DNA from 2 places in the Nitrospirillum guaranorum genome. Region 2 is predicted to be linked to the other one. Evidence: riboswitches for the same ligand, from Rfam matches in the RefSeq annotation. Region 2 holds a riboswitch; the other holds the start of a gene.
What was found. A riboswitch is a leader RNA that binds a small molecule or an ion and turns the genes downstream of it on or off. The one in region 2 is predicted to bind S-adenosylmethionine.

Region 1: it holds a riboswitch for S-adenosylmethionine, as region 2 does, so the genes downstream of both, UAJ10_RS04795 (hypothetical protein) here and metZ (O-succinylhomoserine sulfhydrylase) in region 2, are expected to answer to the same signal.

Annotation. Positions count from the first base shown of each region.
Region 1 covers NZ_JAYEES010000001.1:1,175,395-1,183,256, forward strand. Annotated here, with positions in the region: gene UAJ10_RS04775 (aldo/keto reductase) at 311-1,258, shown strand; gene UAJ10_RS04780 (GlxA family transcriptional regulator) at 1,470-2,492, shown strand; gene UAJ10_RS04785 (cytochrome P460 family protein) at 2,529-3,158, shown strand; gene UAJ10_RS04790 (TetR/AcrR family transcriptional regulator) at 3,296-4,612, shown strand; gene UAJ10_RS04795 (hypothetical protein) at 4,626-4,982, opposite strand; SAM-I-IV-variant riboswitch at 5,032-5,157, opposite strand; gene UAJ10_RS04800 (MaoC family dehydratase) at 5,199-5,969, opposite strand; gene UAJ10_RS04805 (AMP-binding protein) at 5,966-7,477, opposite strand; gene UAJ10_RS04810 (TetR/AcrR family transcriptional regulator) at 7,552-7,862, opposite strand, start outside.
Region 2 covers NZ_JAYEES010000003.1:565,959-573,820, forward strand. Annotated here, with positions in the region: partial or broken gene rho (transcription termination factor Rho) at 172-1,435, shown strand; gene UAJ10_RS11525 (response regulator) at 1,711-2,316, shown strand; gene UAJ10_RS11530 (hypothetical protein) at 2,306-2,788, shown strand; gene secB (protein-export chaperone SecB) at 2,858-3,370, opposite strand; SAM riboswitch at 3,601-3,678, shown strand; gene metZ (O-succinylhomoserine sulfhydrylase) at 3,738-4,946, shown strand; gene UAJ10_RS11545 (hypothetical protein) at 5,145-5,759, shown strand; gene UAJ10_RS11550 ([protein-PII] uridylyltransferase) at 6,141-7,862, shown strand, end outside.

The DNA.
Region 1 (7,862 bases), on a different contig from region 2:
TGGACGACGCATGGCCTGACAAGAATGCATGGATTGTGCCAGGACCGCCGGCGCGGCCGCAAGGGGACGGTCCTACCCTTCATGGCAGTGGGCCTTTGATTGAGGGGACACTTGGCTGGCGGCGCCCCGCCTGTGGCCGCCGTAAGGGGGCTGGGCGTGGTATAGGGCGTGGGCTTGACGTTTTCCACTCGACGGCGGTCCCTGGACAGGTCGAAGATCGGCGCAGGACGGACGGGACGGCAAGGACGTCCCCCTCCCAAGACGATTTTCATACGGTTTCCATTCCCATCTCAGAACCGGATCCTGATCCATGCCTGGCACCCCCACCCACACCCCGCCCGTTCCCGACGCCCAGAGCTGCCTGCACGCCGAAGGCCCGCGACTGTCGCCGCTGGTCTGGGGCGCCTGGCGCTCACGCGAGGGGGAAGAAACCGGCACCCCGGCAAAGCTTGCCCGCTTCCTGGACGGATGTCTGCAACTGGGCATCAGCAGCTTCGATCATGCCGACATTTACGGCGATTACGGGGCGGAGGCCCTGTTCGGCCAAGCGCTGAAGGAATGGGGCGGCAAGCGCTCCGCCCTGCAGCTGGTCACCAAGTGCGACATCGCCCTGCTGTCACCACAGCGCCCGGGCCATGTGGTGAAGCACTACAACACCTGCGGCGATCACATCATCGCCTCGGTGGAGCAGTCGCTGCGCAACCTGGGCACGGATTATATCGACCTGCTGCTGCTGCACCGACCCGACCCCCTGATGAACCCGGACAACACCGCCGACGCGCTGGATCGGCTATTGCGGTCGGGCATGATCCGCCACATCGGCGTGTCCAACCACAACCCGTCACAGGTGCGGCTGCTGCAGTCCCGCCTCGGCCGGCCGCTGGTGACCAACCAGATCGAATTTTCGGTCACCAGCCTGGCACCGCTGTTCGACGGCACCCTGGACCAGGCGCTGGAACTGCGTATGCGGCCCATGGCCTGGTCGCCGCTGGGTGGCGGTGGCCTGTTCACCGGCGCCACGGATCAAGCGCGCCGCACCCTGGCGGCGCTGGAGGCCGTGGGCGCGGAAATGGGCGTCGGCGACCCGGGCACGGTGGCGCTGGCCTGGCTGATGCGCCACCCGTCGCGTCCGGTGCCGGTGCTGGGCACCACGCGGCTGGACCGCGTGCGCGCCTACATGCAGGCCGCCCAGCTGAAGATGCAGCGCCAGCACTGGTTCCAGATCCTGGAGGCCAGCCAGGGCCACGAGGTGCCCTGAAGCGTGTAAGTCCCCCTGGCCCCGCCTGCCAACCGTCGCGGACCACGGCGTCGGGAACCGCCGCCGGCCGGGGCCACATGGTGCCACTTGGCAGGGTGCCACCGGCCATGGCCGATGGTGTCGGATGGATGTCCTTCCGCGCGGCGCCCACCCGGCCGATACTGCCGGCCATGAGATGTCCTTGGGTGGACAGCGGTGACGGGGATGGGGAATGGCGCGCGCGCCGGCAGGCATCGGAATTCTGGGCTATGACGACGTCAACGCCCTGGACGTGACCGGTCCGGCCGAGGTTTTCGCCAATGCCGCCGACCTGGCGGAATGGGGCGAGGCGGGCCTGCCGGCCCCCAATACTGGATCCAGTGGGCGCCCCTACCGCGTCGTGCCGCTGGGCGTGAAGGCGGGGCCTTTCACCAGCGAGTCCGGGCTGACCTTCACCCCGGCGCACAGCCTGGCGGCCGATGACGTGCCGGACCTGGACACGCTGATCATCGCCGGCGGCAAGGGCCTGCGCGAGCCGGTGACCAATGCCGCCGTGGCCGGCTGGCTTGCCGGGAACGCCCATCGCTTCCGCCGGGTGGCCAGCGTCTGCACCGGCATCTACGGCCTGGCGGCCAGCGGCCTGATGGACGGCCGCCGCGTCACCACCCACTGGCGCCACGCCGCCGATCTGGCCCGCCGCTTCCCCCGGTTGAATGTTTGCGCCGACGCCCTGTTCCTGAAGGACGGCGATTTCTACACCGCGGCCGGCGTCACCGCCGGCATCGACCTGGCCCTGTCGCTGGTGGAGGAGGACCATGGGCCGGCATTGGCCCTGGCGACGGCCCGGGAACTGGTGGTGTTCGTGAAGCGCCCGGGCGGCCAGGCGCAATTCTCCGAACCCCTGCGGTTTCAAAGCCGGGCGGCCGACCGCTTCGCCGACCTGTCGGCCTGGATGCTGGGCAACCTGGACCGCGATTTGTCGGTGGAGGAGCTGGCGACGCGGGTGAACCTCAGCCCCCGGCAGTTCCGGCGCCGCTTCACCGCCGCCCTGGGCCGCCCCCCAGCCGACTATGTCGCCGACCTGCGCCTGGGCGAGGCATGCCGCCGCCTGGTGCAGCCGGGCGTGAGCGTGGAGACGCTGGCCGCCGCCATCGGCTTCCGCAGCGCCGACGCGTTCCGCCGGGCTTTCCGCCAACGCTACGGCGTGTCCCCCAGCCAATATCAGGCGCATTTCTCACCGGCCGGCAGCAGCTGAGCCGTCCCATCCAACCCTGAACCACCGGAGGGCCCCATGGCCTGGTTTTCCCCTGCCCGCCGCCTCGCGGCGGCGATGCCCCTGCTTTGCCTGCTGATCACCCCCGCCATCGATGCCGGCGCCGCGGACGGCCCCCCCGCCCCCTTCGTTCCGCAATTCGACAAGGACGACCGCCTGACCTTCCCCGCCGACTACCGGGAATGGGTCTATGTCACCACCGGCATCGACATGGCCTATGGCCCGGCCATGCGCATGGGCCATTCCATGTTCGACAACGTCTTCGTGAACCGTGAGGCCTACCTGGCCTTCAAACAGACGGGCACCTGGCCGGAGAAGACCACCTTTGTGCTGGAGGTGCGCGGGGCGGCGGACAAAGGCTCCATCAACAAGTCCGGCCATTTCCAGACGCCGGAGGTCATGGGGCTGGAGGTCCACGTGAAAGATTCCGCCCGCTTCCACGACGACGGCTGGGGCTTCTATTCCTTCGACGCGGGCAAGGCGGCGCCCCCGCCGGCGGAGCAGTTGCCGGTGGAGCAGAGCTGCTACAGCTGCCATCGGGAGCACGGCGCGGTGAACACTACTTTCGTGCAATTCTATCCGACCCTGAGCCCCATCGCCGAAGCCAAGAAGACCTTCAGCGCCGCGTATCTGGCCGAAAATCACTAGGCGGCGCCTACTGCCAGCCGGTGTGACCCCGGGCCGGGCCGCCCTTTCGGGACCGTTGTGACGTATTCTGACACGGCGCCGTTGCCGTCGTGTCGGGGATGGACTATCAGTGCGCTTCGGCAGATAAAAGCGCGGTCATGAAGCCCGGCCTGATCCCCCCCCTGGACCCGTCCCTTTCCGATGCCCCGCCGGCGGCGGCGGGAGGTTCGCCGCCATCCCGCACGGCGGCCCGGCCCCAGGACGGCACCCGGGAACGGCTGATCGACCAGGCGCACACCCTGCTGGCGCAGGGCGGGCTGAAGGCGCTGAGCGTCCGCAACCTGGCCGCCGCCGCCGGCCTGTCCACCAGCGCCGTCCCCTATCACCTGGGCGACAAGGACAGCCTGACCCAGGCCGTGTTCCTGGCCGCGGCGGAGCGTGACCGGCAAGCGTGGGCACAGTTCCGCGTGTCGTTGGGCGATGGCGGCCTGCCCGTCCACGCCCTGGCCGACGCGCTGGTGGTGCAGGCGCTGGACCTGTCGTCCCGCCAGGGCACCATCGAGCTGGTGTGGTATGAGTTGATCCATCAAGCCCGCCATACCCCCGCCCTGCGCCCCATCCTGACGCAGTGGTATGAGGAGCGCCGGGGCCGTTATCGCGACCTGTTCGCGCTGGCCGGCCTGCCCACCCATATCGCCGACATCATGACCCACTATCTGGTGGGCGACCGGTCCACCTTGCTGGTGGCTGGCGGCGCGTCGGGCTTCGCCCTGTCGGTGGTGGAGAACATCCGCCAACTGTGCGACCCGGAAGAAGGCCGCGGCGCCTTATGGTATGGGCGTCTGCGTCGTCCCGGCGGTGCGGGCGATGACGCCGGGGAGCCGGTGGGAGAGACGGAGCGGCGCATCGTCGCCGCCGCCGTCGCCACCATCATCGACCAGGGCGTGGCCGCCGTGACCCATCGCGCGGTGGCGCAGCGGGCGGGCGTCTCCCTCTCCTCCACCACCTACTACTTCCGCTCACGCGGCGACATCATCCGGCGCGCCTTCCAGTTCATCCATGAGGAGTTGCGCCGCGAAATCCCGACGGTGCATCGCGAGCCGCCGCCGCTGGGCATCTTCCTGCGGGCCGTCGCCGACCACATGCTGACGCCGGTGGAAGGCGGACGCATCGCCGGCCGCAACACCACCCACGCCATGGGTGACTTCGCCCTGGAATCCTGCCGCGACGCCACGCTGGTGCCGCTGTACCTGGCCTTCCGCCAGGATCGCGGCTCGCGCATCCGCGCGGCGTTGGACTACGTGGTGGGCCTCCAGGCCTCCCTCTCCCCCTTCCAGGCGCAGATCGTGTCCACCTGGATGCAAGGGCGCGCGCAGATCCTGCACGCCATGGACGACCCGCCCGATGTCGACGGCTACGCCGCCGAGATGATGGTGCTGATGCGCTATCTGCAGCCGGCGATGCCGAAGACCTGACCCAAACCTGGCGTCAAAAAGCCAGGCGTCCAAGGTGGCGGCCGGCCAGCACCCAGGCACGGGCGGCGGCGAGCCGTTCACCGTCCAGAACCCGCCGCAAATGGGTCACCCGGCGCACATGCTGCCGGCTTTCCAGCACCGTGTAGATATGGGTGTACAGGCCGTGGCGACGGTGGACGACGGCGTAGGTGCGGGCGACGCAGTCCGGCACGCCGGCAAGGGGCATGCGCTCTTCCCGCAGCAGGTGCACGGTGTCGCCCGGATGGCTGGCGATGCCCGGGGCCGTATCCAGGACAGGGCCTCGCGAAGCCTCTTCCTCTTGCGTAACGGTGGCGGGCGTATCGAGCGGGAAAGCGGCGGGAATATGCACGGAAGGTCCACTCCAAACGGAACGGACCCGGCATGACGCGACCATACGCTGCGACCCACTTGGTTGCCGCCGCCCGGAAAACCGGGGGCCGCCACATCTCCGCGTAAACGCGGAAACCACCTTGCCTGGGTTGGCAGGTTGGTGCGGGACGCCGGTCCCGCTCCTGATGCAACAGTGCCGGCACGAATACCGGCGGCTTGTGGATACGCCCAACCGTCAGGCCTGGCAAGCGGCCAATTGGGCATGGCTGGCCCAGTCATCCGGCGTCCAGTGCGGCGCCAGCACCAGGGCGCGCCCCGTGGCGACGATCTCGCCGTCGCGCCCGCTGTCGTGGATACGGCAGACCGTGGCCAAATCCACCAGCCGCTTTTCAGGCCGCAGGCGGATGATGGCCACGGTGGCGGACAGCGCCGCATCCAAGGGCACGCGGCGCCAGAACACCGTGTCTTGCTTGAGGTAGTTGGTGCCCGGCCCCGGCAGGCGGACGCCCAGCAGGAAGGAGAAGAGGCTCAGCACCAGCGGCTCGCGCAGGCGATGGCCGGTCAGGCGCTCGTAAAGCGCCAAATCCTGGTCGGCGTAAAGGCGGGTGATGTGGGCGGCGGCACCCGGCGGCGGCTCGTGCCAGTCCCTATCCGGCGCCAGCGGGGCCAGGGTGGCCACCCCGTCGCACACCGCCTGGCCATCCACCTGCCGCTGGGCCAGCAGGCGCACATGGGCGCCGTCCTGAGGGTCGGCGCGGAAGGTCAGCGCCTCGTCCGCGTAGGCCGGGGCCGGGAAGGTCACGGCGAGGCGGGCCAGGGGCTGCCCCGGCCGCGCATCGGCGGCCAGGCCGCGCAGCAGTGCGCATAGCAGCGCACCATGCGCCACGGTGCGGCCGAAGCGTGTGCGGGCGGCGTGGCCGGGGTCGACATGGATGGGGTTGTCATCGCCCGACAACCGGGCGAAGGCGTGGAAATCGTCCTGGGTCAGGGCGCGGCTGAGGATCACGAGGCCAGATCCAGGCCCGGCGGTGGCACCAGGCGGTGCTTCTGGATCTTGCCGGCGGCGGTGCGGGGAAAATCCTCCACCAGCACGAAGCGGCGCGGCACCTTGTACCCGGCCAATAGCCCGCGGCAATGCCTGGCCAGGCTGTCGACGTCGGTACCGGGCTGGGCGCGGACGTGGGCATGCCCCACCTCCCCCCACACGGGATCGGGCACGGCCACCACGGCCACCTCCAGCACGCCGGGATGACGCAGCAGGGCGTTCTCCACCTCCACCGGATAGACGTTCTCCCCGCCCGAGATGAACATCTCCTTCAACCGCCCCACGGGGTAGTAGTAGCCGTCTCCGTCCTGGCGCACCAAGTCGCCGGTACGCAGCCAACCGTCCGGCGAAAAGGCGGCGGCGGTGGCCGCCGGCTGGCGCCAATAGCCAGGCGTGACCGCGGCGCCCTTGACCCAGACCTCGCCCACTTGACCAGGCGGCACGTCCCGCCCGGCCCCGTCCACCACGCGCACCCGGCACAGGATCTGCGGCTTGCCGATGGATCCCAGCTTGGCGGCGGCCCCGGCCGGGTCGTTCAGGAACAGGGTGGGACCCGTCTCCGTCATGCCCATGCCATTGCACACGAGGGCGCCGCGCTCGACAAACCGGCGGGCCAACGCATCCTCCAGCGGGGCGCCGCCGCAGGCCCAGCGCCGCACGGCGCCCAGGTCGGTGGTCCTGAATCGGGGATGCAGCGCCAGTTGGCGATAGACCGCCGGCACGCCGAAGAAGGTGGTGATGCGGCCCTGGGTGATCAGGTCCAGCACGGCGCCGGCATCGAATTGCGACTGCACCAGCACCTCGCCCCCCGCCATCAGCAGCGGCAGGGTGTGCAGGTTAATGCCGGCGGTATGGAACAGCGGCAGGTAGTTCAGGGTGCGGTCGTCCTCCGACAAATCCACGCCCTGGCGCAGGTTGACGTAGTTCGCCATGGCCATGCCGTAGGTGTAGAGCACGGCCTTGGGCTCCCCCGTCGTGCCGGAGGTGTAAAGCAGATACCAGACGTCATCGGCCGGCCAGACCTCGCGGGACGGCAACGGCGGCTGCTTCGCCACCAGAGCTTCGAAGTCATCGTCCAGATCGACAAGGGCCGGCCCAGCGGCCAGGGCCTGGGCCGTGGCCCGATCCTCGCCCCCATGGAACAGCAGCCGGGGTTGGCAATCGGCCAGCACGGGGGCCAGTTCCGCCGCCGGCATGCGCCAATTCAGCGGCACCAGCAGGCAGCCCAGCTTGGCGCAGGCGAACAGCAGCGTGAAGAAATCCGGCCGGTTGCGGCACAGCACCGCCACCCGGTCGCCGGGTTCGGCGCCCAGGGCGGCCAGCAGGCCGGCGGCACGCGCGGCGCGGTCGTCCAGGCCGGCATAGGTCAGCGCCACGCCGGCCCCCTCGCCGGCAGTGAGGTCCACCAGGGCCCTGCGGTCCGGCGACAACCGGGCGCGCTGCGCCGTCAGGTCGAACAGATCCCACATGGTTTGGCGCCGGGCGCCCCGCTCCCTCGTCGTTCCGGTTCAGAAATGATCCAGTCAACTTAAGGCTTGGTCAATTACGGCTTCAGGCCCCGGGCGATGAAGTCCGCCGCCTCCGCCGCGACCTCCGCCGCCGGGCGGTCGTCGCCCCAGACGGCATAGCGCTGGCCGATGAAGACACTGACGCCGATCAAGGCCCAGGCCCGCACCTCCACGTCGCCCTCGCGTATCTCCCCCCGTTTCTTGGCCGACTCCAAATTGTTGATATAGCCGTCGGCGAACACCTGATAGTAGCGCCGGTAGGCATCCTCGGCAACGAACTGCGCCTCCATCACGATGCGGTAGAGGTTGCGATGGGCGCGCACGAACTCGATGAACGCCTCCAGGC
Region 2 (7,862 bases):
CCCCTCCCCGGGATGGGCGCAGCGAGGCCAATTTCCCCGAACTTCCCCTCCCGGTGTCGCCGTCCTTTTTCCCCGGTGATGCCATCCTTCCACCCTATACACCCTATTCCATGAGTCCGGGCCGGCGGCCAAGCCGTCGTCATCGTTCCCGGGGCTCTCGACAGGACGAAGATGAATCTCCAAGAGTTAAAGGCCAAGTCGCCCGCCGAGCTGCTGGCGTTCGCGGAAGAGCTGCAGATCGAGAACGCGGGCACCCTGCGCAAGCAGGACATGATGTTCGCCATCCTGAAGCAGCTGGCCGAAAACGACGTCCCCATCTTCGGCGAAGGCGTGCTGGAGGTTCTGCAGGACGGCTTCGGCTTCCTGCGCTCGCCCGAGAGCAACTACCTGCCGGGTCCCGACGACATTTACGTCAGCCCCAGCCAGGTGCGCCGCTTCGGCCTGCGCACCGGTGACACGGTGGAAGGCCAGATCCGCTCGCCCAAGGATGGTGAGCGCTATTTCGCCTTGCTGAAGGTCGGCTCGATCAACTTCGACCATCCGGACAAGGTGCGTCACCGCATCAACTTCGACAACCTGACCCCGCTTTATCCGGAAGAGCGGCTGAAGCTGGAAATCGAGGATCCGGTCCGCAACAAGAAGGACATGACCACCCGGGTCATCGACCTGGTGGCCCCGCTGGGCAAAGGCCAGCGCGCCCTGATCGTGGCGCCGCCCCGCACCGGCAAGACGGTGATGTTGCAGAACATCGCCCACTCCATCGCCACCAACCACCCCGAGGTCTACCTCATCGTCCTGCTGATCGATGAGCGTCCGGAAGAAGTGACCGACATGGCCCGCTCCGTCCGGGGCGAGGTCATCAGCTCCACCTTCGACGAGCCGGCCACCCGCCATGTGCAGGTGACGGAGATGGTGCTGGAAAAGGCCAAGCGCCTGGTCGAGCACAAGCGCGATGTCGTCATCCTGCTGGACAGCATCACCCGTCTGGCGCGCGCCTACAACACGGTGGTGCCGTCCTCGGGCAAGGTGCTGACCGGCGGTGTGGACGCCAACGCCCTGCAGCGACCCAAGCGCTTTTTCGGTGCCGCCCGCAACATCGAGGAAGGCGGCAGCCTGACCATCATCGCCACCGCGCTGATCGACACCGGCTCGCGCATGGACGAGGTGATCTTCGAAGAGTTCAAGGGCACCGGTAACTCGGAAATCGTCCTGGACCGCAAACTGTCGGACAAGCGCGTCTTCCCGGCCATCGACATCCAGAAGTCGGGCACCCGCAAGGAAGAGCTGTTGGTGGAAAAGGGCACCATGGCCAAGATGTGGATCCTGACGCCGCATTTTGAACCCGATGGGTGCCACCGACGCGGTGGAATTCCTGATCGACAAGCTCAAGCAGAGCAAGCAGAACTCCGAATTCTTCGAGAGCATGAACCAGTAAGAAGAATTCGAGTATCGATATCAAGGGCGCCATTGCTATGCGGTGGCGCCCTTTTTATTGTCAGTAAAAACACTGTTTTGGAAATGAACCAGGCATTAACCAAGATCCACGGTTTTCCGTGGTTTCATCGGCTTAATTGAGAACTGGTCACATTCAATTACGTCACACCAGAAATTTCTGCTTGCGCAACCCTTGCCGACGCTGAAAAAAGGTTCAAATATCACGGGTTATTGGTCTATCCTTTTGGATAGAGCAACCGCCGGGGGTCGTCTCACATGCGCTTACTGATTGCCGATGACCATGGTCTGGTGCGCGACGCGTTGTCTTCCCACATCGAAAGACAGGCGCCGGGCGCGGTCGTCGTGGGGGCCGCCAGCGTGGATGAGGCCGTCGTCGCCCTGCGCCAGGACAAGGCCATCGACCTGCTGATCCTGGATCTGCGCATGCCGGGGATGAACGGGTTGGACGGGCTGCAGCGCGTGCGCACCGAATTCCCCCTGCTGAAGGTGGCGCTGATGTCGGGCTTGGCCCGGCCGGATGAGATCCGGGGCGCCTTCACCCGGGGTGCCGTCGGTTTCCTGCCCAAGACCCTGAGCGCCACGGAACTCCTGTCCGCCATCCAGACCATGCTGGCGGGTGAACGGTTCATCCCGGCCGACGTCAACACCGCCGACACCGCCGATGGCGCCAGCTTCACCCGGCGTGAGCGCGAGGTGCTGGACTATCTGCTGCAGGGCCGCTCCAACAAGGAGATCGCGCGCTCGCTGGAACTGGAAGAAGTGACGGTGAAGCTGCACGTCCGGGGCATCTGCCGCAAGCTGGGCGCCAAGAACCGCACCCAGGCGGTGATGCGCGCGGTGGAGATGGGTATTGCCAGCTGACGGCAAAGGGGATGCCGAGGGCCGGGTGGTTCCCGCCACCTTCCTGCATGACCTCAACAACCTGCTGACTGCCATCCACGGCTATTCCAGCCTGCTGGCGGCGGATCTGCCGGCTGGCGGGCAGGAACAAGACTTCGCCGCCCGCATCCTGGCCGCAGCGGAAGAGGCGCGGCAACTGGTGGCCAAGGTGCCCCGCACGCGCCCCGTCTCCACCCTCCGGGTTCTGCTGGTCGGCGGCGCGCTGGCCCGCCTGGCGGGCGCGCTGGAGACCCTGGGACTGGAGGTGACGCTCGCCGCCTCGGCACGCGAGGCGCAGGGCGCGCTGAAGGCCAGCACCAGCGACTGGGACGTGGTGGCCGGCTCGGCTGAATCCCTGTCCGGCCTGGGCGTCCTTGGCTTGCCCCTGGCGGCCGTGCCCGCCGGCGCCGACGCCGTGACGGTGGACGCCCTGATTCGCGCGGCGCGCGGCTGAAAGCCCAAAAGAAAACCGCCCGGGCATGGGCGCCGGGCGGCTTTTCCTGATCAAGGCTCGACCTTGGGATCAGGCCTGGGCCATGTCTTCCGGCTTCTCCGACGCCAGCACCTGGCGGCGATAGAGGTCCACGAAATCCAGGGGCTGCAGCATCAGCGGCGGGAAGCCGCCATCGCGCACGGCGTCCGACACGATGGACCGGGCGAAGGGGAACAGCAGGCGCGGCGCCTCGATCAGCAGCACGGCGCGGGTCTGGTCCAGCGGCATGGGCGGCATGGAGAAGATGCCGGCGTAGGACAGCTCGACGATGAAGGCGGTGCGGCCCTCGTGGCTGGCCTCGGCACGGATGTTCAGCGCCACCTCGTGCACGTTCTCCGCCACGTTGCGGGCCTGCACGTCGACCTGCAGGTCGACCTTCGGCTGCTGGGCGTTCATCAGGCTGGCCGGGGCGTTGGGGTTCTCGAACGACAGATCCCGAACGTACTGGGCATTGACCACCAGCGGCAGCATGCCGGCGCCCTCAGTGGCGGTGGCGCCATTGCCGCCATTAGCGGCGCCGTTCAGGCTGGTCTCATCGGACATAGGTCTGGGACTCCCGGTAAAAGCAAATCAGCTATTCCGCAGAAGCGGACTGACGCGCGCGGGACTAGCACGGAAGCGTCCGGCCGGCAACCAGCCATTACGGCCGCCGGCGTCGGGTGGGCGGCGGCCCTCGGTAAAACCAGCAGACCTTCCCACCGTTCCCCATCCCATCCCGCGTATTGTCGCGATGACAAGGTGACCGTTGACGCTGCCCGCCGGCCCGGCCTACAACCAAAGCCCGTGGTGATTTGCTGACCGGCTTGCAGACCACGTTAAACAAGCTGCTAAAAGGTCGGGCCGTACATAAGGTACACCGACCACATTGCACCGTGCCGGTCGCGGTTGCCTTATGATCGGAGTGACGGCCATGGGCCAGACGCCTGACAATTCCAATCCCCCGGCCACCCTGCGCCCCCGCACCCAACTGGTGCATGGCGGCACCCGCCGCAGCGGTTTCGAGGAAACCTCCGAAGCCTTGTTCCTGACCTCGGGCTTCATCTACGCCAGTGCCGAGGAGGCCGAGGCCGCGTTCGTCAACGACGGCTCGCGCTTCGTCTATTCCCGCTTCCGCAATCCCACCGTGGCCATGCTGGAGGAACGGCTGGCCGGCTACGAGGGGTTCGCCCGCTGTATCGCCACGGCCAGCGGCATGGCCGCCGTCAACCTGGCGGTCATGGGCCTGCTGAAGGCCGGCGACCGGGTGGTGGCGCCGCACGCGCTGTTCGGCTCCTGCCTCTACATCATCAAGGATTTGGCGCCGCGCTACGGCATCCAGTGCACCCTGGTTGAGGGGACTGACCTGAAGCAGTGGGAAGAGGCGCTGTCCACCCCGGCCACCGTCGTCTTCCTGGAAAGCCCCAGCAACCCCACCATGCAGGTGGTGGACGTGGCCGCCGTGGCCGACCTGGCCCACAAGGCCGGCGCCCGCGTGGTGGTCGACAACGTCTTCGCCACCCCGGTGCTGCAGCGGCCCAAGGACATGGGCGCCGACGTGGTCGTCTATTCGGCCACCAAGCATATCGATGGCCAGGGCCGCTGCCTGGGCGGCGCCGTGCTGTGCGATGACGAGGTGGCGGCCCTGATCTCCCCCGTCCTGCGCCATACCGGCCCGTCCATGAGCCCCTTCAACGCCTGGGTGCTGCTGAAGGGGCTGGAGACGCTGGAGCTGCGCGTGAATGCCCAGGCGGCCTCCGCCTTGGCGCTGGCCCAATTCCTGGAAAGCCACCCGGCGGTGGAGACGGTGCTGTACCCCGGCCTCCCCAGCCATCCGCAGCATGACCTGGCCATGCGGCAGATGAAGGCCGGCGGCACCCTGGTCACCTTCGACGTCAAGGGCGGGAAGGAGGCGGCGTTCCGCCTGCTGAACGCATTGAAGATCATCAAGATCTCCAACAACCTGGGCGACGCCAAGAGCCTGATCACGCACAACGCCACCACCACCCACCAGCGCCTGACCGATGAGGAAAAGGCCAAGGTGGGCATCAGCCCCGGCACCCTGCGCTTTTCCGTGGGGCTGGAGGACGCGGACGATCTGCGCGACGATTTGGCCGCCGGTCTGGCCGCCGCTGCCGGCTAAATCACCATCACTACAGGTGTGGGCGGCGGCGCGGACTTGACCCCGCGCCGCCGCGACATCGGCCGGGCTGTCCTCTACCCCGGTAGCGCCTTAGACTTTGGATCGAGGGCTGGCGCCCACTTCCTTTATGGACGCGACGAAGCGTTTCCCATAATGTTGCAGCGCACTATCGCGGCGCAACATAAGGGAGCGCTCACCATGCCGGATCGGCATATCCCTTACCCCACCGCCCCGCGTCCGGCCAAAAGGGCGGGCAAGGGGCGCATCGGCATGGTCATTCCCGGCACGCCGGAGGCCATGCACCTGAAGCGGGCCCAGGTGGAACTGGACCGGGTGGCGACCCGGGTGCACGAGACCGCCTTCGCCTCCGCCCATACCATCACCGCGCGCCTGGGCCTGCTGGCCCAGACCGGTGGCGATCCGGTGGCGCTGGGCACCAATCCCGAATTCGAACGCATGGGCCGCGAAAAGGTGGAGGCCTTCACGGACTCGGCCCTGGCCCTGGTGGGGGGCATGCGCGCTTTCCACGATGCTTGGTGGCGTTGGCGCGACCATCAGGTCGACGCGCTGGGCGAATTCGCCCGCGCCGCCTGGTCGTCCTGGCATCCCGGGGATTGGGTGACGGCGGAGCGCCGCCTGGTCACCTCCACCCTGCGCGCCGCCACAGGGGCCTTCACCCGCTTCAGCCACGCCACCAGCCGCCTGGGCGGCCTGGGCCTGGCGCCCATCCACCGTGCCGCCTCAGCCAACGCCCGCCGTTTGTCGCTGGTGCCGCGCCTGCTGCCGCGCCGGGGCATGGAGGGGGCGGGATAAACCGGCGTGAAGCGCGGGCCCGATGACAGGGAGGGGCGCGCGTCAGGATCAAGTCAGCGTGAAGCCTGAAAACGGAACAACAAAATCCGGAAGGCGGCCATGGGACATATGGGCAGGGATGGGTCCGCCGGCGCATCGGGAGCCGATGACGCCGCGGTGATGGACGACAAAGCGGGTACGCCGGGAAAAGAGTCCCCAGGAAAAGAGTCAGGGGGTAAACGGTTAGCGAGGGCGTCGGGCCGCGCATGGGGTGATGCGTGGGAAAAAGTTTGTGCCATACTCCCGGTCCGTCCCGGGACCCGCGGTGCTGGTGCCCCGACCCTGGATGGTGCCCGCCCGGCCGGCTCGAAACGCCGGGCCTTGCCAGAGATCCGCCGCGCCATGTCCCCTGCCGCCAAAACCACCCCGACCCCGCTGGATGAAACCGCCTTGCCGGAGGCGCTGCCCACGGCCGAGGTGCTGACCACCCGCATGGCCAACCTGGCGGATGGCGACCTGCGGCCGGACGCCCTGCGCGCCGGCATCCTGGCCCTGATGCGGCAGACCCTGGACCAGGGCCGCGCCCTCATCCGCCGCCGGCTGGAGAATGGCGGCCGGGGAGAGGTCTGCCTGCGCGAGGCCACGGCCTTGACCGACGCCATCGTCGTGTCGCTGGCCGACTTCGCCCTGCACCGCGTCTTCCCCACCGCCGGTCCGACGCGCGGTGAACACTTCGCCGTGGTGGCCACTGGCGGCTATGGCCGCAAGGAGATGGCGCCCTTCTCGGACGTCGACCTGCTGTTCCTGCTGCCCTACAAGCGCACGCCGCGTATCGAGCAGGTGGTGGAATACGTCCTCTACCTGCTGTGGGACATGGGGCTGAAGGTCGGCCACGCCGTGCGGTCGGTGGATGAATGCGTGCGCCAGGCCCTGGGCGACATCACCATCCGCACCAGCCTGCTGGAGGCCCGCTTCCTCTATGGCGACGACAAGCTGTTCGCGGAATTCCGTAAGCGCTTCACCAAGGAGGTGGTGGCCAACACCGGCCCCGCCTTCATCGAGGCCAAGCTGGCCGAGCGCGACAGTCGCCACCTGAAGTTCTGCGACAGCCGCTATGTGCTGGAGCCCAACGTGAAGGAGGGCAAGGGCGGCCTGCGCGACCTGCAGACCCTGTTCTGGATCGCCAAGTACGTCTATCAGGTCGACAAGGTGAAGGACCTGGTGGCCAACGGCGTGCTGCTGGCCGAGGAGGCGCAGCGCTTCGCCAAGGCGCAGAACTTCCTGTGGACCTGCCGCTGCCACCTGCACTACCTGACCGGCCGGGGCGAGGACCGCCTGACCTTCGACGTGCAGGGCGAGATGGCGCGGCGCCTGGGTTACACCGACCACGCCGGCACCAGCGACGTCGAACGCTTCATGAAGCACTACTTCCTGATGGCCAAGGACGTGGGCGACCTGACCCGCATCCTCTGCGCCACCCTGGAACAGGAAAGCCAGCGGCCGCCCCGCTTCGCCTTCCTGCGGCGCGTGAAGCCCAGCGAGCTGGAAGGCTTCGTCATCGACAACGGCCGCCTCAGCATCCGGGACGAGCGGCATTTCCGCGACAAGCCGGTGGACATGGTGCGCCTGTTCCGCGTGGCGCAGTGGCATAACCTGGACATACATCCCAAGGCGCTGCGCGCGCTGGCGCGCTCCATTTCCGCCCTGGGGCCCAAGGTGCGCAACGACCCGGAGGCCAACCGGCTGTTCCTGGAAATCCTGGGCTCGCGCAAGGATCCCGAGGTCACGCTGCGCCGCATGAACGAGGCCGGGGTGCTGGGCCGTTTCCTGCCGGATTTCGGCCGGGTGGTGGCGCAAATGCAGTACGACATGTACCACATGTTCACGGTGGACGAGCACACGCTGTTCGCCATGGGCATCCTGCACGATATCGAAAAGGGCAACCTGAAGGACGAGGTGCCGCTGGCCTGCGAGGTCATCCACACCCTCAGTTCCAAGCGCGCCCTCTCGGTGGCCCTGCTGCTGCACGACGTTGCCAAGGGCCGGGGCGGCGACCATTCCATCCTGGGCGCCAAGGTGGCGGAAAAGCTGTGCCCCCGCCTGGGCATGACGGAAGAGGAGACG